DNA from 2 places in the Vallitalea longa genome. Region 2 is predicted to be linked to the other one. Evidence: a T-box and tRNA genes for the amino acid it is inferred to sense, from the RefSeq annotation. Region 2 holds a T-box; the other holds one or more tRNA genes.
The links. A T-box is a leader RNA that pairs with one kind of tRNA and senses whether it is charged. The one in region 2 lies ahead of leuS (leucine--tRNA ligase), so its partner is inferred to be a tRNA-Leu.

Region 1 (12,867 bases), on a different contig from region 2:
TTGGATGTGGAATATGATTATGATGGATTAAAGAATATTTTATCACAATCATATTTTGATAATAACAGAAATTATTCAATGTGGAGATATAAAGATATAATATCTGTTGAAGACGAATATTTGGATGAAACACTAAGAGTTGGATGGACTCCACTATATAAATCGAAATCATTAGCTGATAAGATAGGTCTGAAAGAATTATATATTAAAGATGAGGGTCTGAATCCAACTGCATCGTTAAAGGATAGAGCTTCGGCTGTTGCAGTTATTAAAGCAAAAGAAGAAGAAAAAAAAACTATAGCATGTAGTTCTACTGGAAATGCTGCTTCTTCTTTAGCGGGAAATGCTGCTAGACTTGGAATTTCAACCGTTATTTTTGTTCCAGAAAGAGCACCTCAAGGGAAATTAGCCCAACTATTAATATATGGAGCGAAAGTTATATCCGTGAAAGGAGACTATAAAGAAACTTTTGAATTATCCAAAAAAGCTATTGACCATTGGGGTTGGTATAATCGTAATGCAGCTATAAATCCTCATCTTGTAGAGGGTAAAAAAACTGTAGCTATGGAAATAGCAGAGCAACTAAGATGGCATGTTCCTGATTGGGTAGTTGTATCTGTAGGTGATGGCTGTACAATCGGAGGGGTTTATAAAGGTTTTTATGATTTATTTCAAATTGGATTGATTGAAAGAATTCCCCGAATACTAGGTGTCCAAGCAGAAGGCTGCTGTCCTTTCTATACATCTTACAAGGAAAATGAACCTTTACGACCTGCTAAAGAAAATACAATAGCTGACAGTATATCTGTAGGAGTACCTAGGAATCCTGTCAAAGCTATGAACGCTGTTAGTAAATCAGGAGGTTCTTGGATAACTATCTCAGATACTGCTATATTAGAAGCTATGAAGTTACTGGGGTCTACAGAAGGAATATTTGGTGAACCAGCAGGTGTAGCAGGTCTAGCTGGTTTAATAAAAGCACTTAATGAAAATGTTATTTCTAATGATGAAAGTGTTTCTATTATTGTAACTGGTAATGGATTAAAAGATGTAAAAAATGCTTTAGCAGCAGTGGAAGCTCCGATAATATGTAATCCAGATATTAATCAACTAAAAAAATATTTAAGTGGGTTGCAATAATAATATTTATAATTATAATGTTTAGTATAAGGAAAATTTAGTATTATAATTATTACTATAACTTAATAATGCGAATATAGGAGGTGTGATATGACTAATATTAAAGCTTTAAAGGGTCATATCATCTATACTAAGGTAAAAGATACTTTTGAAGTACATGAAAATAGTTATATAGTCATTGATAATAAAAAGGTCGTTGGTATTTTTAAAGAACTTCCTGATATATATAAAGACATATCAATAATAGATTATGGTCATAATGCTATAATAATACCATCATTTATTGACTTACACATTCATGCACCTCAATATCTACAGATGGGTATAGGACTTGACCTTGAATTAATAGAATGGTTGCAACAATATACTTATAGAAATGAATCATTATTTTCAGATGTTGATTATGCAAAAAAGATATATCCAACATTTGTAGATAATTTATATAATGAAGGTACACTACGTTCTTGCATTTTTGCAACTATACACAATGAAAGTAATAAGATATTATTGGATGAACTGAAAAAGAAAAAGCTTTCTGCCTATGTTGGAAAAGTAAATATGAATCAGAATGCACCTAATGATCTTTTACAGTCTGCTGAATGTTCTTATGAAGAAACAAAAAGTTTTATTGATTATTTTACAGAAGATTTAATAAAACCTATTATCACTCCTAGATTTGCACCATGTTGTACTAGTGAATTACTAGCAAAATTAGGAAAACTGTCTATGAAACAAGAGCTTCCAGTTCAAACACATTTGGCAGAAAATAAAAAAGAAGTAGAGTGGGTGAAATCTCTCTTCCCAGACAGTAAAAATTATTCTGACGTTTATAAAAAATACAATTTATATGGTAATCAAAAAACACTTTTAGCTCATTCTATATATCTTTCTGATGAAGAAGTTGCTATGGCAAGTAATAATGACAATGTATATCTTGTCCATTGTCCTGATTCTAATGGTAATTTAACTAGTGGTATTATGCCGGTTACAAATTATTTAGATAAAGGAATTAAAGTCGGATTAGGTTCAGATATTGGTGCTGGACATAAAATGAGTATGCCAAGTACCATAACAAGTGCTGTTCAATATTCTAAGTTAAGGCATGTATTTAGAAATGAAGAACGTGTGTTAAGTTTATCAGAAGCATTTTATTTAGCTACAAATGTAAATGGTAGTTTCTTTGGTAAAGTCGGTAGTTTTGAAAAGGATAATTTTTTTGATGCTTTAGTTATTAGAGATCCCGATCCTCTTGTTAATTATCTGAAACCTATAGAGAAATTGCAGAGATTTTTATATAATGCTAGTAGTAATAGTATTGTCGAGAGGTATTTAGAGGGAGAAATTATTTAAAATCATTATTATAAATAATAAAGAACCAAACTATATAAGTGAACTACCGAAGTTTTTAATAAATAGGTAGTTCACTTATATTAGGTTTAAGAATTTTATATTATATTGTTGATTATCACTAACTGAATAAATTAATTATCTATTGTATCTTTTATATAGAATAGTATATATTCAATTAACAAATTGAATTGAAGAGACATTTCTAAGTCCTGGTAGTAACATATAATCATTACGAGTACCAGTTACTAGTATTTTTTCCCCAAGTGCATTAGGATTATTGAGTGGACTAAATTCATCTCTCATACTTGATTCTAATTTAACAGCTATAGTTTGAGCCCCAGAATCATTGGTATCTGCAACTTTTATAGCATATATACTGTTAAGGTCAGAAACTATATATCCTGTTAGAGTAACTTCTGTACCATTAGATTCATTAAGTGCTTCTGCAACAGTTAAGGTATTTTCATCACCGCCGGAATCAACAAATTCTATAGAGGTAACATTTTTTAGTCCAGGAAGTAACATATAATCATTACGAGTACCAGTAACTAAAACTTTACGACCTAGAGCATCGGGATTATTAAGTGGACTGAATTCATCTCTCATATTGGATTCTAGCTTGACAGCAATAGTTTCGGCTTGAGAGTCATTAGTATCCGCAACTTTAACAGCATATATACCATTAAGGTCAGAAACTATATATCCCGTAAGAGTAACCTCTGTACCATTAGATTCATTAAGAGCTTCTGCAACAGTTAAGGTATTTTCATCACCGCCAGAATCAGCAAACTCTATAGAGGTAACATTTTTTAATCCAGGAAGTAACATATAATCATTGCGAGTACCAGTAACTAGAATTTTACGACCTAGAGCATCGGGATTATTAAGTGGACTGAATTCGTTTCTCATATTGGATTCTAGCTTGACAGCAATAGTTTCGGCTTGAGAGTCATTGGTATCAGCAACTTTAACAGCATATATACCATTGAGGTCAGAAACTATATAACCTGTAAGTGTAACTTCCATACCATTAGGTTCATTAAGAGCTTCTGCTACAGATAAAGCTGACGGTTGTGGACTATCTATAATTGGTGTTGTTTGACCATTAACTACATCATATGTACCAGTATAATCGTTTTTTAATATTCCATCAGTACCATATAGTGATAATGTTATGCCTGTATCTTCTTTAACTGCTATAGTTACTTGATTAGAAGAGTCTATTTGTGCAGTTCCCAAAATAACTCCATCTTTAGATGCAACTACTATCTCCCCAATATTACCTGAAATATTACCTTGTAAGTATCCATAACCAGTTGATAGGGCTGTAACAGTTTTAGTATCTTTATTGGCACCATCAACCTTTATTCTAATCTTAACTGGAGGATTAGCTACTGAAACTATTCTGGCAGTAACTGCTGTTGGCAAAGGAACAGGTACAGCATTATATCCAGAAGAAGTCCAAGAACCATTTATATAAAGCTGGCCTTGCTGACTACCACCATCAAGATAAGCACCGAATAGTGGATTAGTAGCATCACCTGTTATTGATATGGCAAAAGGTTCGTTTTCATATACATATGTTGGATATAAAGCAAATGAAGCAGAATCACTGGAGCCACCTGATGAAGGATAAGGTGCACCAAAAGAACCATCAGCAAATGAGTCAGTATTCCATGGATCATATCCACCAGATGGGTTAGTCCAAGGTTCAGATTGTTGTTCTGCTGTTTCTATGGTCGACATTGGATTAGGAGTTGGAATACCAGCAGAATGATTGACTCCATCAAATCCTATATAATTTTCTTGAGTCGCAAGCCAATTCACAATATTTATGCTAAGTGTCGCAGCATGTCCAGTATCATTCCAACCAGGCCATGTGGATTTTGTTGATCCAGTATCTTCTCTAAAATATTTTGGTGTAGAATCTTCGATTGGTGAAGAATCTCCAATAAAAGCTGCTTTTCCTAAACTTGGTTTTGAAATAGCTACATAAGCTCCTTCATCTTCACCACCATAGTATAGACCTGTATCTGCTGCATGAGACCATGGAGTAGGGTTATCGATAGATGAAAAATATACAAGCCCTTTTGCTTTGGTTCCATCAACTATTGATAAAGTGGATCCAGCTGCCATAAGTATTGGATCTACACCTTGTGTAATACCTTCCGAATATGTTGGAGTTTTAATAGAAGAGACGCCATCTAAACAATTTATAGCATTAAATCTAAATCTTAAGCCGAATGTTTCAGATAGCCAACCTGCATTAGCTAATCCAGGGTTTCTCATATCTCCATATTCTGTACTCATGTTGTAAGTTTGATCAGTGGATCTATTATATCCATTATATACTTCTGTTGAATCCCATGTGTTAAGGTTCCTATCTGCATTATAATGATCTGAAATAAAGTATATACCTTTTCCTGAATCTACGAATTGTTCTAAAGCATCATATTCAGATATCATAAGTGGTCTATTTGATTCAGCCATTACAAAAACATCTGCATTACTAATTGCATTATAAGTGATAACACATTCATTTAGAGCAACATTACCAGATTGTCTATCGTCGTAATATCTGATACATCCGTCATTGTTTTTATCAATACCTCGATATTCTCTTACAGTATATCCCTCGTTAACTAATGCATCGGCAAAGCTAGAAAAAGCCCCGTCAATAACCCAATCAGCATTTCCGGATGTACCACCGTGTGAAGTGTCGAACAAAACAAGTTTGCCATTATCATTAGTTGGAGAAGGTGTTTTTGCAGGTATGATGTTGTTCCAGTCGTATTGTGTAGTTGCAGCATTTGCTGATAAATGTGTTAATGTTTGATTTGGAATAAAATATGATGTCAATAGAAGTGTTAAAACTAGTGTCCAAAGAAGTTTTGAGAACTTAGAAGAATGCTTAAACATAAAACTAATACCTCCTTGATTTATTTTAAATTTTTGGACATACTATAGTTTATTAATACATTAGATTATTTAGTATTTTTTTGCAAACATTATATATTCATTATATAACAAAACATCTTAACTTTCAATTCGCTTATGTTGCAATATTAAAACTTATAGTTTTGTTTTAAATTGCTGTAGTATGAATAATATAAAAATAACATGGGAATTAGTAGATAGAATTAATAATAGATATGTTTCTAGTGGTTTTAACAAGAACATATCTATTTCTATTATTTGGATGTAATATATTTAAATTAAAGGGAAAATAATTGAGTTAATTAATATTTAGCTCACTTTTTCTTAGAAAGTTGGTATCGCAGTCATTTATTGTATCAATGTCAGGAGCTATAACGTAAAGAAAGACCGTACATTTCTTTTCATCAAAATATTTTACATAAATCCTACTTTTGAATTTTGTTACAGGAAAGTCTTGTTCCTCATTATATTTAGCAGGTGGTTTACCATATTGAATATACGCTTGGTAATTCTTTTTATACTTATGATTATGTCCGTGAGTAGTTACTGTAGCATCAATTAATACCCAATCTTTATAATTAATAAACTCATTTATTTGTTTGACACTATCTATTTTATAATCCTCCACAGGGTCATATAATCCAAATCCTGCCAAAACAAGTTCATTGATATCAAATGTTCCTGGCAATATCGCTTCTTCAATATCGATTTCACCATTATCATTAAATCCGAATTTATGATTTGTATTTTCCAGTTCTTTTACAAAATAAGAACCATAGAATGCGCCATAATAATCCGAATTAGGATTATATATTGATGAAGCACCATTAAGATATTCAAATGCCCCGAAATTGTATAATACAGTGAAATTCATATCCCTATCAATAAAATCAGAAAAACCTTTGTCGTCATTGAATGTCATAACAAATGGATACCAATCTTTTTCATTTGTAGATAGTCCTCCAGGCATGTTAATATCTATATCAATATTTTTTGTGAAACTATCTTTTTCACATATATAACTATATATTTTCATTACACATATGCTTTTCACAAATTGAAAAAAAGGACTGATGATGAATAAAATTATTACTATACATATAATTAATTTTTTAATAATTGGCTTCATAGAAAATCTCCTTACTATGATAAATAATGCTATGATAAATTATGTTTTCTAAAAATCATTATAATTATTCCTATAACCAATACTATAAAATATAATGTAACAAACAATAGTAAAAAGTCATTTGAAATACCTCCTTTTTTATGCTCATAGTATAGCATTATCTTAGGTTGCATTCTAGCAAATAGACTTGAAATATCCGCAACTACTAGTTGCATAATCATTGAATAAGTTGAATAGAAGCTTATTTATTTATTAATTATAACGATTAAGTAACCAATATACAACTTTTGTTATAAATCATTGTATTTATAATTTTTTTTATTCAGTAGTGAGTAATATTATTATTGTCAATTCATTTTTAATAGATAAAGTATAATATTTATTAGATAATGAAAAAAAGGTTAAAACCCAGTATCTAACTGTGTCTTAACCTTTAAATGCGGATGAAGGGACTCGAACCCTTACGATGTCACCACCGGTAGATTTTGAGTCTACTGCGTCTGCCGGTTCCGCCACATCCGCTTGTTCATCTGACGCTCATAAATATTAACACATCCCAAAAGAAAAATCAATAACTTTTTAGAAAAAATTTCAAGTTTAAAAATTCTGTTAATATAAACTGTGTTGAAAAATATCTTTACATATCTATGATTTTTGTTACAATATGGGTAGTACGATAATTTAGTGATCTGTAATATGAATAGATAACGGTACCAATATATAAATTAGAAAATATGATGAGGTTAAGGGTTTTTATGAGAGGAGGTAAAATCTAAAGATGGCACAAGATATTGAAAAGACCATTATAAAAAAAGCAAAAAAAGGAAACAAAGATGCATTTGAAAAATTAGTAATGAATTATGAAAAGAGAGTATACAATATTGCTTATCAAATGTTTGGGAATGAACATGATGCTAATGATATGTCTCAAGAAGTTTTCATAAAAGTATATAAATCTCTAGATAAATTTAACTTCAAATCTTCTTTCTCAACTTGGATACACAGAATAACAGTTAATACTTGTATAGACGAATATAGGAAAAAGAAAAAAAATTATCAGGTTGAATCTATGGATGAAACTATGGAACAACAAGATGGTACAGTACATAAACAATTTGTTGATAAAAGTTTAACACCTGAAGAAAAAGCAATTAAAAATGAAAATGTTAGGTTTATAAGGGAATCCATAGACGAATTAAAAGAGGAACACAAAATGATCATAATACTAAGAGATATAAAGGGGTATTCTTATGATGATATCGCAGATATACTAGATATTTCCATAGGAACAGTAAAATCACGTATATCTAGGGCTAGAGCATCATTAAAGAAAATAATTAAAGAAACTCAGGAACAAAATATTAATTTCTACGTCTAATTAAGTGAAAGGAGGGCATTAAAATGAATTGTGATAAAGTATTAGATATAATATCGTTATATATTGATGAACAATTATCTACGAAAGAAAAAAAAGCGTTTGAAGAGCATATTGCAAGTTGTAATAAATGTAAAGAAGAACTTGATTTTATGCAGAATATCATCAATGATGTTAACGATTTAAATGAAGATAAAGAATTGCCAAAAGATTTCCATAAAAATCTAATGGTTAAAATAGATAACACAAATGCAGCTAAAAAGAAGATTGAAAACAAAATAACTAAGCTTAACAAATTCAAAAAGTATTATACAGCAGTTGCAGCAGCATTTGTAGTAGTTGTTATTTTTGGGTTGATTAGGATGAATAATACTGATATGTATACCAGTGATGGATTACATTTTGATAAACAATCTGTAGTTGAAGAAAGTACTGAAAATGATAAAAAACCTCTAGAAAATGTTAAAGACAATCCAAAAACATTTTCAGTAACTGATAAATCAGTTTCCACAGATAATGATACCGATGTTAATGAAAGAGAACAAAATCAGAGTATAAAAGGAAATAAAGAATTACCTCAAACTACAAAAACAGTACCGAGAAGTATTGAGCCTAGCAATGAAAATAGTGAATCTGTCAATATTGAATTTAATGAGAATAATGAGGATAATATTAAAGCTGAAAATCAACAAATATTATCTATGGATGGAAAAGAAAAAAATGGAGAAACAAAAATTGTTAAAACAGACAAGGATGAATCAAATAATGATACCGTTGATGAAATATCCAATGCCGAAAATGCGAATAATAGTAAATCTGATGATTATGGTAATAATCAAAATGAATCAAACAAGAAAACAGGGGTTAATTGGTATGTAAGTAGTATCATAGTGATTTCATTAATTATTGTATTATTTTTACCGTTATTAATTATAAAAAATATAAAGAATAAATTAAATAGATAGATAGATCAAAAGGGCAAAGAATGATTATTCTTTGCTTTTTTGTTCATATTCATTGTTTATTAAGTATTGATTTGTTATAATAATTTATAGTATTATAAAAAAATATATAAAATTAAATAACCCAACTTTTCCACCTTGAATTTAATGCAGAACTCTATTTTTATTCTGCAAAGCCTTTTAATTAGCTTGCTAGAATAGAATTATTGAAGTGGAAAAGTTGAGTAAATAATAAATAAGGATGAATAAAATATGAGTAATGAAAAAGTACTATTAGTTGATGGAAATAGTATTATGAATAGAGCTTATTATGGATTACCTTTATTATCTAATTCAGAAGGTATGTATACTAATGCGGTTCTAGGTTTTATAAATATACTATTAAAAGTTATAAAAGATGAAAATGCAACTCATTTAGGTGTTGCTTTTGATTTGAAAGCACCTACTTTCCGACATGATAAATATAAAGAATATAAGGGTAATAGAAAAGGAATGCCTGATGAACTTAGGATGCAGATGCCTGTGATAAAAGAAGTCTTAAAAGCTATGAATATCAATATCTATGAAATGGAAGGTTATGAAGCTGATGACATTCTTGGTACATTAGCTCACAAAGCCCAAGAATCTGGACTAGATACAACAGTTTTATCCGGTGATAGGGACTTATTGCAATTAGCAACGGATAGGGTAAAGATTAGTATACCTAAGACTAAAAAAGGTACAACCACTGTGGAGAATTATTTTGAAAAAGATGTAATTGACTTATACAGTGTTACTCCTACAGAATTTATTGATTTAAAAGGACTTATGGGTGATGCATCAGATAATATTCCTGGAGTACCAGGTATAGGTGAAAAAACAGCAATCAAGATAATATCAAAATATCATTCTATAGAAGAGGCCTATGAGAATGTTGACGAATTAAAACCTCCTAGAGCTTCCAAAAACCTTAAAGAAAACTATGATTTGGCTGTTCTAAGTAAAGAACTGGCTACTATTTGTGTAGACTGTAATATAGATTTTGAAAAAGATAATATGGTTATTGACGATATATTTAATGAAGAGACATATAAATTATTTAAAAATCTAGAATTCAAACGCCTTCTAGAAAAATTTGATTCATCTATAGGAGATGATGAGAAGAGTATATTGCCTGTAAATTACAATTCTATAGATACTAAAGATGAATTGAAAAAATTGATATCTAATATATTAGGGAACAAATTATTAGCATACTACATTGTAACTGATAATGATAAGATTATTGGTGTTAGTGTTGCTTATGATAAAGAAAATGCTTATTTCATAAAATGTTTTAATGAATTAGAAAGCACGTATGTTTTTGAACAACTTAAAAATATATTTGAAAATAAAGACATAGTTAAGGTTACGCATGGACTAAAGAGAGACTTGCACATACTTGCAAAATACAATATTAAATGTGAAAATGTGTTATTCGATACTTTTGTAGGAGCATATACCATTAATCCAACAAAAGATACTTACGATATAGATGATATAGCAAGAGAATATCTAGATATAATTATGAAGTCTGAAGAAGAATTATTAGGAAAAGGTAGAAACAAAATTTCTTATCTAAATCTTAGTGAAGAAGAATTGATTAACCATTGTTCAATGCTGTCAGCAATAATATTCTATAGTTATGACATCATTGATAATAAAATTAATGAATTAGATATGCATAAATTATTTTATGAAATAGAAATGCCATTGATATACGTTTTGTATGACATGGAATTGTATGGGATAAAAGTAGATAGTGTATTACTAAATGAATATGCTGAAAAATTGGGTAAGATAATTGATCTCTTAGAAAGTGAGATTTATGAACTAGCTGGAGAAACATTCAATATTAAATCTCCAAAACAACTTGGTATCATTTTATTTGAAAAATTGGAATTACCTGTAATCAAAAAAACTAAAACAGGTTATTCTACTGCGGCAGAAGTCCTTGATAAATTAAAGGGAGAACATCCTATAATAAATAAAATAAGTGAATATAGACAACTTACAAAATTAAAATCAACTTATGCAGATGGTTTATTTGATTATATCGGTAAAGAAGATTCAAGAATCCATTCTACTTTTAAACAGACTATTACTTCAACTGGTAGAATCAGTTCTATTGAACCTAATCTGCAAAATATACCAATTAAAATGGAAATAGGAAGAGAAATAAGAAAAGTATTTGTTCCAGAAGAAGATTATGTTTTCATAGATGCTGATTATTCACAAATAGAATTGCGTTTATTAGCTCATTTAGCAGAAGATGAGACATTGATTGAAGCTTATAATGATCATCAGGATATTCATAGACTTACAGCTTCTCAGGTATTTCATATACCTTTTGAAGAAGTAACTAGTTTACAGAGAAGCAATGCAAAAGCAGTTAATTTTGGAATCGTATATGGAATAGGAGCTTTTAGTTTAGGACAAGATCTTCATATCTCAAGAAAAGAAGCACAAGAATATATTGATAATTATTTTAGAAAGTATCCAAGTGTAAAGATATATCTTGATAATTGTATCAGATATGCCAAAAACAGAGGATATTCTTTAACGATGCTCAATAGACGAAGACCAATACCTGAACTTATGTCAAGCAATTTTATGCAGAGATCTTTTGGTGAAAGAATTGCCATGAATACTCCAATCCAAGGTAGTGCGGCTGATGTAATAAAAATAGCTATGATCAATATTAGTAAAAGACTAAAATCCGAAAACTTACGTTCAAGACTGATTCTGCAGATACATGATGAATTATTGATAGAAGCACATAGAGATGAAGTTGACTTAGTGAAAAAATATCTAGTAGAAGAAATGGAAAACGCAGTAGATATAAGTGTTAAATTAGAAGTCGATGTAAATATGGGTATGACGTGGTATGATGTCAAATAATAGTTGGGGCTAAGTATTATATATAGTCTTTATGGAAATATTATTAATTATATTTCTCTATATTCAATATTATATTGATTTAATTAGAAATTTATTTATTGTGTATAAAAATTTGGAGTTGATTTAATGAAAATTATTGGCATAATTGGTGGATGTGGAAGTGGTAAGTCGGAAGTATCTAATCTACTTAAAAATAAATTTAATGCTTATATTATAAATGCTGATAAAGTCGCACATGAAATATTAGAAAAAGATAGTGAAGCGTATAAAAAAATCATTAAATGTTTTGGTAAGAATATTTTGGATAATAATGGTAATATTAATAGAAAAAGGTTAGGAGCAGTAGTCTTTTCTGATAAAGAAAAACTAAAGCTGTTAACTAATATTACTCATCCGTATATTAATGATAATATAATCCAAATTATCAATGATCTTAAAAAAGATAATAAATATAAGTATATAGTTCTAGAAATTACAGCTTTAGGTAAAGGTGAAATTTATTCTTTGATCGATGAATATTGGTATATTTATTGTAATATGAACGTACGATTGGATAGACTATTAAAGTATAGAAATATTTCAGCAGAATCCGCTAAAGATATAATTGGTAAACAACCAACAGATAGTGAATTTAGAAAATATGCAGATGTAGTGATAGATAATAGTAATACTTTAAAATATACTTTTGAGCAAATCAAAGCATATTTGATTAATTAACAGGAGGAAAAATTTAATGAGAAAATTATCTTTATGTATGCTGTTAATAATATTGTGTTTCTCACAACTTGGTGGATGTACTAAAATAACAGATAAGAATACAATAGAAAACACTAAAAATAACGAATCAAGTGAAAATTCCGAAGAAAAATCTGTTGAACCAGTTGCTAGTTTCGGAGGAGAGTTAAAGTTATTAATAAGAAATCCAGCTACATTAAATCCATTACTTAATACAGATAGAACTATCGATCAAATGCTAAAATTAGTTTTTGACCCACTTTTTGTATTGGATGATAATGAAAAACCTGTACCGAATTTGGTTGATTCGTATACTTTAT
Region 2 (12,867 bases):
AGTCATTATATCAATATACCAGTCATCAACTTCAATTCCTTCATATTCTTTACCTATTTCTTTACATATTTCTAAAAATTTACCATCAGTTGTTTTAACTACGTTAGCTTTAGTTACAATAGTAACCCTCTTCTTATCATTTTTCTTAGCAAATTCAAAAGCTGCTCTAGCGATACGCTCTGCTCCACCAGTAGTAATTACTTTAAAATCTATTGCGATATCATCATCAACATTAAATCCATTACTACCTAGAACATAGGCACCTTCTGTATTTTCTCTGAAGAAAGTCCAATCAATACCTTTTTCAGGTACTTTAACAGGACGAACATTAGCGAATAGGTCAAGTTCTTTCCTCATTGCAACATTAGCACTTTCAATATTAGGCCATTTATCTCCTTTTCTTGGAGTAGTAGTTGGTCCTTTTAAAATTACATGACATTGCTTTAATTCTTTTAGAACATCATCAGGTATAGCTTTATTGGCCTTAGCTCTATTCTCAATAGTAAGACCATCAATCATTTTAAAAGTTACTTTATTATTCTTAACTTCATCTTGTAATAAATATTTCAATACTCTATGTGCCTGATCAGTTATAGCTGGTCCGATTCCATCTCCACCTACAACACCAATAACTATTGTATCAAGTTCGTCATACTTAACAAAATCGCCTTGTTCTTTCATCATTTTCACTCTAGCTTTTTGCTCTTTTATGAGTTGTTCAAATTTGCTTATATAATCCATGATTAACATTCCTCTCTTATGGTTTGTTTTATACACATGTTACATGTTTTTAATGAAATTGATCTTACCACCTGCAAGAATCATTTTCAATTCTTTATCTGATAATTCTATATTCATTTCATAATCAAGTTTTTTGGATTCATTATGAACAATGATTTTTCCTGATTTTACTTGATCGATTACATTTTCCATTTTCAATTCATCATTAAGACTTATTGTATCATAATCATTAATATCTGCAAAAGTTAGTGGAAGAATACCTGAATTAATTAAATTAGCTTTGTGTATTCTTGCAAAACTCTTAGCAAGTACAGCTTTTATACCTAGATACAAAGGAACTAATGCTGCATGTTCTCTACTTGAACCTTGTCCGTAATTATCTCCACCAACAATCATTCCTCCACCATTAGCTTTTGCTCTAGCAGGAAATTCTTCATCACATGGTGTTAAGCAATAATTTGCTAAATGAGGTATATTTGATCTGAAAGGCAATAATTTTGCATTAGAAGGCATAATATGATCAGTTGTAATATTATCTTCAACTATTATCAATGCTTTTCCTTCTACGTTATCTTTCAGTTCTTCGTTAAGTGGAAAAGGCTTGATATTAGGTCCTTTTACGACTTCTACCTTACTTCCATCTTCTGCAGGAGGAACCACCATATTGTCATTTATATAAAATTTATCTGGCATAGTAACATCTATATCAGTAGTACAAGTCATAGGATCAGTCAATTCACCAGCTAAAGCACTTACAGCTGCTGTTTCAGGGCTAAGTAAATATGCTCCTGCTGAAACTGTTCCACAACGTCCTTTGAAGTTTCTATTAAATGTTCTTAATGTAACAGCCTCTGTTGCAGGTGCTTGACCCATACCGATACATGGTCCACAACCTGACTCTAGGATTCTGGCTCCTGCCGCTATCATATCTGCCAATGCACCGTTTTGTGCCAACATGTTAAGCACTTGTTTAGAACCTGGTGCAATTACTAAACTTACATTAGGGTTAACTGTTTTACCTTTTAATATCTTAGATACTTTCATCATATCAAGATATGAGCTGTTAGTACAACTTCCGATACATACCTGATCAACTTTCAATCCTGCTATATTAGCTACTTTTTCAACATTATCTGGACTATGAGGCATAGCTAAAAGAGGTTCTAATTCATTTAAATCAATATTTATAGTTTCATCATAAACAGCATCACTGTCAGCTTTTAATTCTTTCCATAGTTCATCTCTATCTTGTGCTTTTAGGAACGAATGTGTTACTTCATCACTTTGAAAAATTGAAGTGGTAGCACCTAATTCTGCACCCATATTAGTTATAGTCGCTCTTTCTGGAACACTAAGTGTACTGACACCATCTCCAGTATATTCTATAACTTTACCTACTCCACCTTTTACAGTCATTATTCTAAGTACTTCAAGGATTATATCCTTAGCTGTAACAAATGGTCTTAGATTACCTGTCAATTTAACATTAACTACTTTTGGCATTGTAATATAATATGTTCCGCCTCCCATAGCTACTGCTACATCAAGACCACCTGCCCCTATAGCAAGCATACCGATTCCTCCACCAGTCGGTGTATGACTGTCAGAACCTAATAAAGTCTCACCTGGTACACCAAATCTTTCTAAATGTACTTGGTGACATATACCATTACCTGGACGTGAAAAATATACACCGTGCTTGTGCGCTACAGTTTGTATGTACTTATGGTCATCTGCATTCTCAAATCCCTGTTGGAGCATATTATGATCAATATATGCAACAGATCTTTTTGTCTTCACCTTATCAATTTCCATTGCTTCCAGTTGTAGATATGCCATAGTACCAGTAGAATCTTGCGTTAATGTCTGATCTATTTTTATACCTATTTCATTACCTGAAATCATTTCACCTTCAAGTAGATGATCTTTAATAATTTTTTGAGTTAAATTCAAACCCATCGCTGTTCCTCCTTGATAATTATTTAAGTAACTTTACTATATATGCATAAAATTTTATATATATTCAATTATGGTATAATTGTATACGATTGTACTTGGAATGTCAATAGTTTCATAGGCATAAAGCAACTAATACTAATGCTTTAGTCTTATATATAGACTCCTAATATTTAATTGGTATATATTTCTATCTAATATAGTATGTAAATGAATAAATAACCTATTTAATACATAATTATTGTAATAGGAAATGAAAGAAGTATCAAACCATTGAAAGGATAATTTATATGATAGAAAGTATTAATACTTACTACTCATTAAAAGATATTTCAGCCCCATTTATGACTAATTATAAAAAGGAACAAAATGATGATGATATATTTCTGCTTATATTGTTAATCCTTATTTTTGATAATGATGATAACCCCAACATGGATATGGAATTTTTGAACGATTGTATGAAAATGTTTTTTAATTGACTTTATTTTGATTAAGAATATTATAATATATACTAATGTAAATTCAACTCACTATCAAATTTTCCTAATAAGATTTACTTACTAAAATATATACAAACACACATTTATACCCTTCTTCATAAACTATATTAAACTTACGTTAAACTGAGGAATATGTAAGAAAATATATATTCAAGAAGGAGGACTATTATGCAATCTAATAATATGTTACTATTACTTTTACTATTAATGTGTGGTGACGGAAACGGAAATGGCTCAATTATGGATAATAATATGATGCTATATATGTTGATGTCAATGCTTATGGGCGGCAACGGAATGGGTGGCACCTGTGGCGGAGGTACTTGCGGTGGCGGTACTTGTAACTACTAATCCTATTCTATCCCCCTTAATAGAAATAGACCTTGTCCTAAATAATACAATTTAGGACTTTTTTTATTTAAATATAAAAATTCTACTATCTATTTTCCTTGAAATTTTTTATGAGGCATAGCCTCTTTTGTTCTCTTATAGGAAAGTCCTACTTTTTAAGCATATGAAATAGGTTCTTGAAGGGATTATTGTTTGTTTTACTCAAACCGATACTTTGCAAGTAGCCAAGTAAAACAAACAATATCCTCTTCCTTATTGTAATAATTTTTTTACATCTATCAGTCCCCAACCCTGATGTGCCTGTGAGAATCCAAGATCTATAGCAGAATCTTTTAATTTTAGTTTTACATCTTTTCCGGTTAGTTCAGGATGTCTAGATAAAAGTAATGCAATACAACCACTGACGATAGGTGTTGCCATAGAAGTACCACTTTTCTTCGTATAACCGATATCGTTGTTAGGATAATATTTATCTTTTGGTGTATATTCTTTATCCGTACTACATGCAATTATATTTGACCCTGGCGCTACGATATCAGGTTTTTTTATGCATTCTTTGGTAGGTCCTCTTCCTGAATAATCTGATATCAAGTCTTCCATTATCTTAACTGTTTCTGCATCATCGGAAGAACCTACTGTAATGACTTTTCTACTGATTCCAGGAGTTGTTATCGTTCCTTCTTCTGGCCCATTATTGCCAGCAGCAGTAACAATAATCAATCCACTATCCCAAGCTGCATTAACTCCTCTTACTAGAGCAGATTTTTCTCCTTCTATATCTTTCATCCCAACTGATAAATTAATTATTCTAATATTAAATCTTTTCCTATTATCCAAAATCCATTGTATACCAGCTAAAACATCAGATATATTGCCTGAACCTTTTTTATTTAATACTTTTACACCTATTATATTGCTCTCTACGGCTATCCCTTTATATTTACCATTACTTTCATAACCATCTCCACTGATGATTCCAGCTACATGTGTGCCATGTCCATTATCATCATAAGGGAATTCTTTATTGTTTACAAAATCTTTAAATCCCACTATCTTATTTTTAGTTTTAGTTAAATCTTGATGAGGATAAACACCTGTATCAACAACCGCAATTCCGATTCCTTTACCAGATACTCCTCTAACATCTGCCCATGTCGTATTAACTGTTTCCCTAGCTACATCCATTTGTGCAGTTATCAGCGCATCATGTTCTACAGCTTCCACACCTTTAATGCCGTTTAGTTTTCCAACATATTTTTCTGGAAGTTCTAAAACATATGAATTGATCATTGGTAATCTATATTTCACTCTTCCTAATTTCTTCAATTCATTTTCATATTTATCATCCTTACTGCAATTAACGATTACCTGAATATTCTTGATTGCTTTATTATGATTATCTTTATCCTCAATTACACTAATGTCAGTATTTCTATCCTCTTTCTTTATACTACTTTTATTATTTGTATAATTATGTTTTCCTTTTATTGCTCTTTGATATAATATAGGTAAAAGGAATAATGCTATATTTTTCATATTCCACCTGTTCAAATTTGAATTAATATATTTTATTCGAATCAATACAACTATATGATTTATTTATTAACTTTACTTAAATCATTCATAGAAAACAAGCCCTTTGACATAAAATATTAAGAAAGTATATATGGAGGCAAACTATGAGTGATGTAGCGCCTAACGGCTATTTAGGTGGAAACAATAATAATATGATGCTGATGATGTTATTACTTCTAATGTCCGGTAATAATAATTTTGGATGTGGTTCTGGTGGTATGGGAGGACTAGGAGATAACAACATGCTATTGATTCTACTTATGCTTATGTTATGTAACGATGGAGGATTATAGTACTTATTACTAAAAGGCTTATGTCTTAGATAAAATCAAAAAAGAAATAGAAAATTAAACTTTCCTATTTGACACAAAATAAGTGGTATGAGTACATCTCTTACCACTTTTTTCAATACCAAATATCATATTATCTTTTTGAATTTTATTAGCTCAAATTAATTATATTATTTGTTACCTAACATGAGTAAAAACAAAGCAAAAACATTCTGATTCGGGTTTTTATCTTTGCATAAGCTTTGTGAAGTTATTGAAGGTTTACATTCTTTATCTATTTCATATATTGTATTATCTTCAAAAACCAAATCTCCTTGTTGATCTATTATTTTCTTTGGTTTAACTTCCGGTATTATTTCACTATCATTCTTTTTGCTATTAACTAAAAAATTATTCAGTAACATTCTTATAGCATCGACATTATTAAATACTTCTGAAATCTTATCTATATCTTCGATTGTTTGATTATTGATAAATGGTTTTATTGCTTCAAGTAAATGTAAGCTATCTTTATAATTTTCTCTGGATTTTTCTTTATATTCATTTATAGTAAGAGAAAGATTATTCAATAATTGTTCTCTAGTGATTTTATTGATAGCCTCTTTGATACTGTTGATATAATTAGTTATATCAAATTTATTCATGGTAGTTAATGAATTATTATCCATTTATTATCTCCCATGTTTCCTTAATTTTAATATATGTAAAATATTAATTATTGGTAACAGCTCCAGAAATATTTATTGTGATTTACCAATTGAACATTAAATATAAGCTTATTTTTAAAGTTATTGTAAATTAATATCCATTACTCACATACAATATTATAGATAATAGATTTAGGAGGCTAGAAAATTTGGAACCTAATGATTATAATAATAATTTTACTAAATTAAATAAAATGCTTCAATTGATCAAGCAAAATTCTCAATCAACTAATCTTAATGAATCCCGTAATAATAATTCAGATTTTGATACTATAGTTAACAGTAATAAAATGAATATTATAAAAGCAGCTATACCATATATGAACTTGGAAAACCAAAAAAAGATAGCACTATTTGTGAAACTTATTGAATTCATTAATACTATGAATCTATATAATAATCATTCAATAAATGAAATCCCTGCATTAAATAAAACCAATATCACTAAGAGAGATATGCTTATGGCATTACGTCCAAGTTGTTCTGATAAAAATAAACAGCTAATAGATATCCTACTTAATGTTAATAATTTAAAATCAATGATGACTTCAATAAACAACAAAAAAGCTGAACTAATTGACAATAATAATATTGATGGTAACTATAGCAGTAATAATGAAGAAAACCTAAATCAAGAAGAATTAATTAAAAAATTACAACAATTAATGAAAGAGTAACTAAATACATACATTAATTTACTCATAATTTTTTTAATTATATTCTAATAATTCATATAGGAAGGGTGTATTGAATGAACGAAAGTTCTCACATTTTAAATGATGAAGCATTTAAAAATATAAGTCCACAAAAACTCAAAATCATGGTTGACATGCTTAATGATATGACTGGAAAACCTATGGAGCAAAAAGTAAGGGTTCTATTCAGCTATGGTGTAAAAATGAAACAAAACGGATTACAATTCACTAAACAAGAATCTTCATTGATAATAGACTCCATGAAAAATAATTTATCCCAATCTGACCAAAACAAACTGGATATGGTTGTTACAATGATGGATATGATGTAAATATAAATAAATAATCCATATAACCCCAGTGAATAATAATACAGGGTTATATGGATTATTAAAATCTATTTTACGACAATATTAATTATTTTATTAGGAACATATATCTCTTTTACAATATTTTTCCCGTTAAGCTTATTTTCAATAGCTTTTCTTGCTTTTTCAAGTACGCTATCTTTAGCCTCGTCAACACCAATAGTAATCGTTGCCCTTACCTTGCCATTAACTTGAACAGGCATTTCCACTTCGTCTTCTTTCATTTTATCTTCATCAAAAGTTGGCCATTCTTCAGCGAATACACTATTTTCATGTCCGATCATATGCCATAATTCTTCTGATATATGAGGTACAAAAGGAGCAAGTAAAATAATCAAATCACCTAATGTCTCTTTGTCTACTCCACCATCTTTCTTAGAAATACTAACTAATTTATTAGTATATTCCATGAAAGCACTAACTACTGTATTAAGATGGAAACTGTCAAGACGATTAGTTACTTCATATACTAATTGATGTCTAATTTTTTCAAGTTCCTTAGTAGCTTTTATATCTCTATCTTTATTTTCAACAACTAAATTCCATACTTTGTTGATATAACGATAAACACCATCAATACCTCTATCATCCCACTCTGAATCCAACTCTGGTGGTCCAACAAAAAGTTCATAAAGTCTTAAAGAATCGCAACCATATTTCTCAACTAATTCATCAGGTGAAACTACGTTGCCTTTTGACTTACTCATCTTAGCACCATTTTTACATATCATACCCTGGTTGAATAGACGCTTAAATGGTTCTTCAAAATCAACTACACCTATATCATATAAGAATTTAGTATAGAATCTTGCATATAACAAGTGAAGTACAGCATGTTCAATACCGCCTACATACATATCAACTGGTAACCATTCTTTTGCTTTTTCTTTGGAAACTAATTCTTTATCGTTATTAACGTCAACATATCTTAAGAAATACCATGATGAACCAGCCCATTGTGGCATAGTATTGGTTTCCCTCTTAGCTTTTCCACCACATACTGGACAAGTTGTGTTAACCCAGTCATCAATAGCAGCAAGTGGTGATTCTCCAGTTCCTGTAGGTTCATAAGACTCTACATTTGGAAGTGTCACTGGCAATTGATCTTCCGGTACTGGAACAGCTCCACATTTTTCACAATGTACAATAGGAATTGGTTCTCCCCAATATCTTTGTCTTGAGAATACCCAGTCTCTTAATTTGTAATTAACTGTTTTCTTTCCTATTTCATGTTCTTCTAAATAGCTAGCTATGGCTTCTTTTGATTTAGATGATTTCATACCGTTAAATACATCTGAATTAACCATAACACCTTCACCAATATAAGCTTCTTCTAATTCTTCTATTTCTTTTCCTTCTTCTGCAATAACTTGAATTATAGGTAAGTCAAATTTCTTAGCAAAAGCAAAATCCCTGTCATCATGAGCAGGAACACACATGATAGCTCCAGTACCATAATCAGCTAATACATAGTCTGAAATCCAGATTGGAATTTTAGCTCCATTTAAAGGATTGATTGCATAACTTCCTGTAAATACACCTGTTTTTTCTTTATCCTGTAATCTATCCACTGAAGATTTCATTGAAGTATCAAATACATATTTTTCAACTCGTTCCTTTTGCTCATCAGTAGCCAATTTACTTACCATCTCATGTTCAGGTGCTAGAACCATAAATGTTGATCCATAAAGAGTATCTGGTCTAGTAGTAAACACCTTGATAGTATCATCTATACTGTCAATCTTAAAATCAATTTCTGCTCCATAAGATTTACCTATCCAGTCGCTTTGCATTTTCTTGACTTTAGCAGGCCATTCAAGTTTTTGTAAATCATCAAGTAATCTTTCCGCATAAGCGGTTATCTTTAACATCCATTGACGTAAATTTTTCTTAGTTACTTCTGCTCCACATCTTTCACATTTTCCATTAATTACCTCTTCATTAGCGAGACCTGTTTTACAATCAGGACACCAATTGATAGGCATTTGTTTTTCGTAAGCTAAACCTTCTTTGAACATTTTTACAAATATCCATTGAGTCCATTTATAATAATCAGGGTCAGTAGTATTAACTTCTTTTGACCAATCATATATTGCACTGATTTCTTTTAACTGTCTCTTGAAGTTCTCTACATTATCAGCAGTCGCTTTTGATGGATGAGTTCCCATCTTGATAGCATAGTTTTCTGCTGGAAGTCCAAATGCATCCCAGCCCATTGGATGAAGCACATAATGATTTTGAAGTACCTTGTATCTACTCCATACATCACTAAGTACATATCCTCTCCAGTGTCCTACATGTAATCCACTTCCTGATGGATATGGGAACATATCTAGACAATAGTATTTCTTTTTACCTTCTTCATCTTTATTGATTGGATTATCTTTCCAAATATTACGCCATTTTGTTTCTATTTGTTTATGGTTATAAACAGCGCTCATTTAATTTTCCTCCTTTATTAACTTCTAAGAAAAGTGGTTATATTTATTTACTGCAAGAACAAAAAATCTCTATGCATTTATGCATAGAGACGATTTATATTCGCGGTACCACTCTACTTTATTCCACATGATAGTTTCCATATGAAATACTCTTAATCTTTTTAACGATAAGTAACCGTCCCAACCTACTTGATTTCAGAAGGGATACTCCAAGGCGAGTTCAATATACATTGATACTGTTTTACACCAACCAACAGCTCTCTAGATTCAATATAATACTTACTACTCCTTTTCATTGTATGTTGTATATATAATTATTCGTATCATAACATATTGGTTAAGGAAAATCAAGATTAAATATTTTAATATTTTTCATAGGTATATTTTGTATTACTACTTAACTTTCCCACCTTTAATTAAATATTCCCATCCAATCTGGACCTATATCTATTCTAGTTATCATACTTTTTTCATTAAGTTCCTCTGTATCTATCTGAATTTGCATCATATACATATTACCTAAATCAAAACATAGACATTCTCTATAATCATACTTATATATAGATTCATAATATCGACAGACTTCTATAGCATTATCACCCACCGAAAAACCATCTTTTGTAGAATATCCCTCTTTAGTTGTTCTTATCCCCATTACTCTTGATAATCTGCTGTCTATTGTTATATCCAAACCATCGTACGATATAAGATAGCCATTACCATCTTTTATAACTGCATAATCATTTCCATACTGTGAAATAACTTTTTCTTTCATATCCCCTATCTTAATATCATCAATTGTCATATCTACATCAAAAGAATCATAATCGAATTTACCTTCCACTTCATCTGATAAACCTTCAATTTTAATATAACCATATCTGTTCCATGCTACAGAACCTAAATCTTCAACTAGAGCCCATTTTTCGTTTAATGTATTAATCCCTGTTGAAATAATATTAACTTCACTTGGCTTTTCTCCTATAACATCTGAATCTGAATAAGGAAACATCATTAAGGTACAATCCCCTTCATAAGACTTTACACCTACAATAGGTTGATATTCATCTTCCCGAAAAGTTCGTTCTTCATTTTTTATATCTTCTTTATTATCTTCATCAACTGTCATATTATTTATTTGATTAATTAATTCTCTATTATCTTTTTCAAGATTAGTAATATAAGCTTCTAGGTCTTTAATTATTTCCTCCTGTGACCTTTCATTTTCATTACTATTGACACTACTACTTACATCTTGTTCTTCTTTATTATTGGGATTAGTACAGCCAGTCAGTAAAAATGTTACTATTATTATACTTAACACCTTTCTATGTTTCACTTATTTCTCTCCCTCCTATATAATTGTATTTTTTCATCATATCCTAACTGCCTTACCCCCAACATAAACTCTTTCTATATTATTATCTTTTAAATTAAATTCAACATTTATCTCTGACGGCTCATTCATAACGTATCCTTGTTCAAAAGTGAATTTATTTACTTTATTATTGTACTTGTACAAATAACAAGCTAAGGCTCCATTTGAAGTACCCGTTGCCGATTCCTCATTAATTCCATAAAGAGGGGCGAAATTCCTACAATGGGCACTATTATTATCGTATGTGTCTAAGGAAAAAGCATGTATTCCTGTTACATTGAATTCATCACTTATCTTTTTGATTAGTTCTAAATTTGGTTCTAGTGATAGCAAAATTTCCAAACTCTTTATTGGTAACATTATATCTTTTATTCCAGTAGATACTACCTGAATTGGCAATTCACATATATAATCCATCATAAAATTATTAAAACAATGTTTCATATGGTCCTTAGATATAATCTCATAAAATACAGGTTGGTTCTGTTCCATATAAACATTTTCATCATTGACCTTAACTTCCAAAACACCTGCTTTTGTTTCTTGATGATATATACCAGCTTTAATGATATTAAGTTGCTTCAATAAATTAAAAACTGCAATAGTGGCATGTCCACATAAATCGACCTCTTTAACAGGAGTAAAAAATCTGACCTTAAAATCAGCCATATCAGACTTCATTACAAAAGCTGTTTCAGAATAACCAACTTGATTCGCTATCTGCATCATACTTGCTTCATCTAAACTATCAGCATCCAAAACTACTCCTGCTTTATTCCCACCTATTTCATTTTTGGAAAATGAACTCATTTTATATATATCCATAAATCAAACCACCCCTATAAATTTATTCAATTTTCTTTATTCTAAACACATTCTAACATCTGTTTTATTATATCTCTCGAATTGACTATATCCTCAGGACTTTGAACAATCTCAAATATGATCTTCCCATCAAACTTTGATAAAGCTGTTCTAAAGATATGGTTGAAGTCAATATTTCCATCACCTATTGGCAAATGTTCGTGAACAACCTCCAGATGCCTATCAGCTATATGAAGTATTTTTGGCATTTTAATTTTCACCATATCATTAAGGTGTTGATAATCATCTATATGTGCCAAGTCCAGCAAAAATTCTACGTCTTTATTTTCATTGAAAAGTATATTTATTTCTTCAGTTTTATTAAAAATAGGGTCTAATTTACTGTTATTCTCTAAATATAATTTTATATTTTCTTTATGTAAGAGGATACTTGCTTTTTTTATTCTATCACTCAATTTGTAGATAGTTTCGTTCGTAATCTTTTCGCTTTTACAAACTGGGTGTATAATCAACTCCCTATGTCCTAAATACTTCAACATCCTAATTAATTTGGTGATATGTTCTTCTATTTCATTAATATCTAATACTGCATGAATTATAGTATTGAAATTACATTCTTTTATGACTTCTAATGGCTTAGAATCTTTATTTAGAGCTAAACCATTAGAGTCATACCACAATTGCATAATAGAAAAATCATTTTCCTTAGCAAAAGTTACTTCATCTTTATAGTCATTGAAAAATCTTGCTAAACATCCGTATTCTATCATCTCATACTCCTTTTTAACAATCTTTATATGTGTCTAGGATTTCTTTAACGCTATTATATTTTTTCTGCATAATATCCTTTGCTTCGGGACATAATTTATTCCAACTTCTATCGATTTTATCATTAACCCAATTAGCTCCATCATCAATACTTAGATTTTTCCTACAATAAGCTAATTTCAATAGTGACGGAACATGTTCTATATGAGACATTGCATCTGCACTTGCTACACAGATTGATTCCTTACTGGTATAATTGTATTTGACAC

Region 1: it encodes a tRNA-Leu, which carries the amino acid that the T-box ahead of leuS (leucine--tRNA ligase) is inferred to sense. The anticodon was not compared.

Annotation. Positions count from the first base shown of each region.
Region 1 is NZ_BRLB01000007.1:24,635-37,501, reverse strand. It holds gene thrC (threonine synthase) at 1-1,140, shown strand, start outside; gene QMG30_RS12560 (amidohydrolase family protein) at 1,231-2,490, shown strand; gene QMG30_RS12555 (DUF6359 domain-containing protein) at 2,662-5,409, opposite strand; gene QMG30_RS12550 (hypothetical protein) at 5,726-6,556, opposite strand; tRNA gene QMG30_RS12545 (tRNA-Leu) at 6,995-7,078, opposite strand; gene QMG30_RS12540 (RNA polymerase sigma factor) at 7,335-7,934, shown strand; gene QMG30_RS12535 (anti-sigma factor family protein) at 7,958-8,896, shown strand; gene polA (DNA polymerase I) at 9,146-11,812, shown strand; gene coaE (dephospho-CoA kinase) at 11,939-12,529, shown strand; gene QMG30_RS12520 (peptide ABC transporter substrate-binding protein) at 12,546-12,867, shown strand, end outside.
Region 2 is NZ_BRLB01000020.1:1,134-14,000, reverse strand. It holds gene QMG30_RS20925 (isocitrate/isopropylmalate family dehydrogenase) at 1-741, opposite strand, end outside; gene QMG30_RS20920 (aconitate hydratase) at 781-2,700, opposite strand; gene QMG30_RS20915 (hypothetical protein) at 2,988-3,179, shown strand; gene QMG30_RS20910 (hypothetical protein) at 3,369-3,551, shown strand; gene QMG30_RS20905 (S8 family peptidase) at 3,804-4,736, opposite strand; gene QMG30_RS20900 (hypothetical protein) at 5,231-5,419, shown strand; gene QMG30_RS20895 (hypothetical protein) at 5,587-6,084, opposite strand; gene QMG30_RS20890 (hypothetical protein) at 6,273-6,800, shown strand; gene QMG30_RS20885 (hypothetical protein) at 6,875-7,150, shown strand; gene leuS (leucine--tRNA ligase) at 7,216-9,627, opposite strand; T-box leader at 9,710-9,932, opposite strand; gene QMG30_RS20875 (hypothetical protein) at 10,040-10,966, opposite strand; gene QMG30_RS20870 (PhzF family phenazine biosynthesis protein) at 11,003-11,830, opposite strand; gene QMG30_RS20865 (sugar phosphate isomerase/epimerase family protein) at 11,872-12,600, opposite strand; gene QMG30_RS20860 (HD domain-containing protein) at 12,614-12,867, opposite strand, start outside.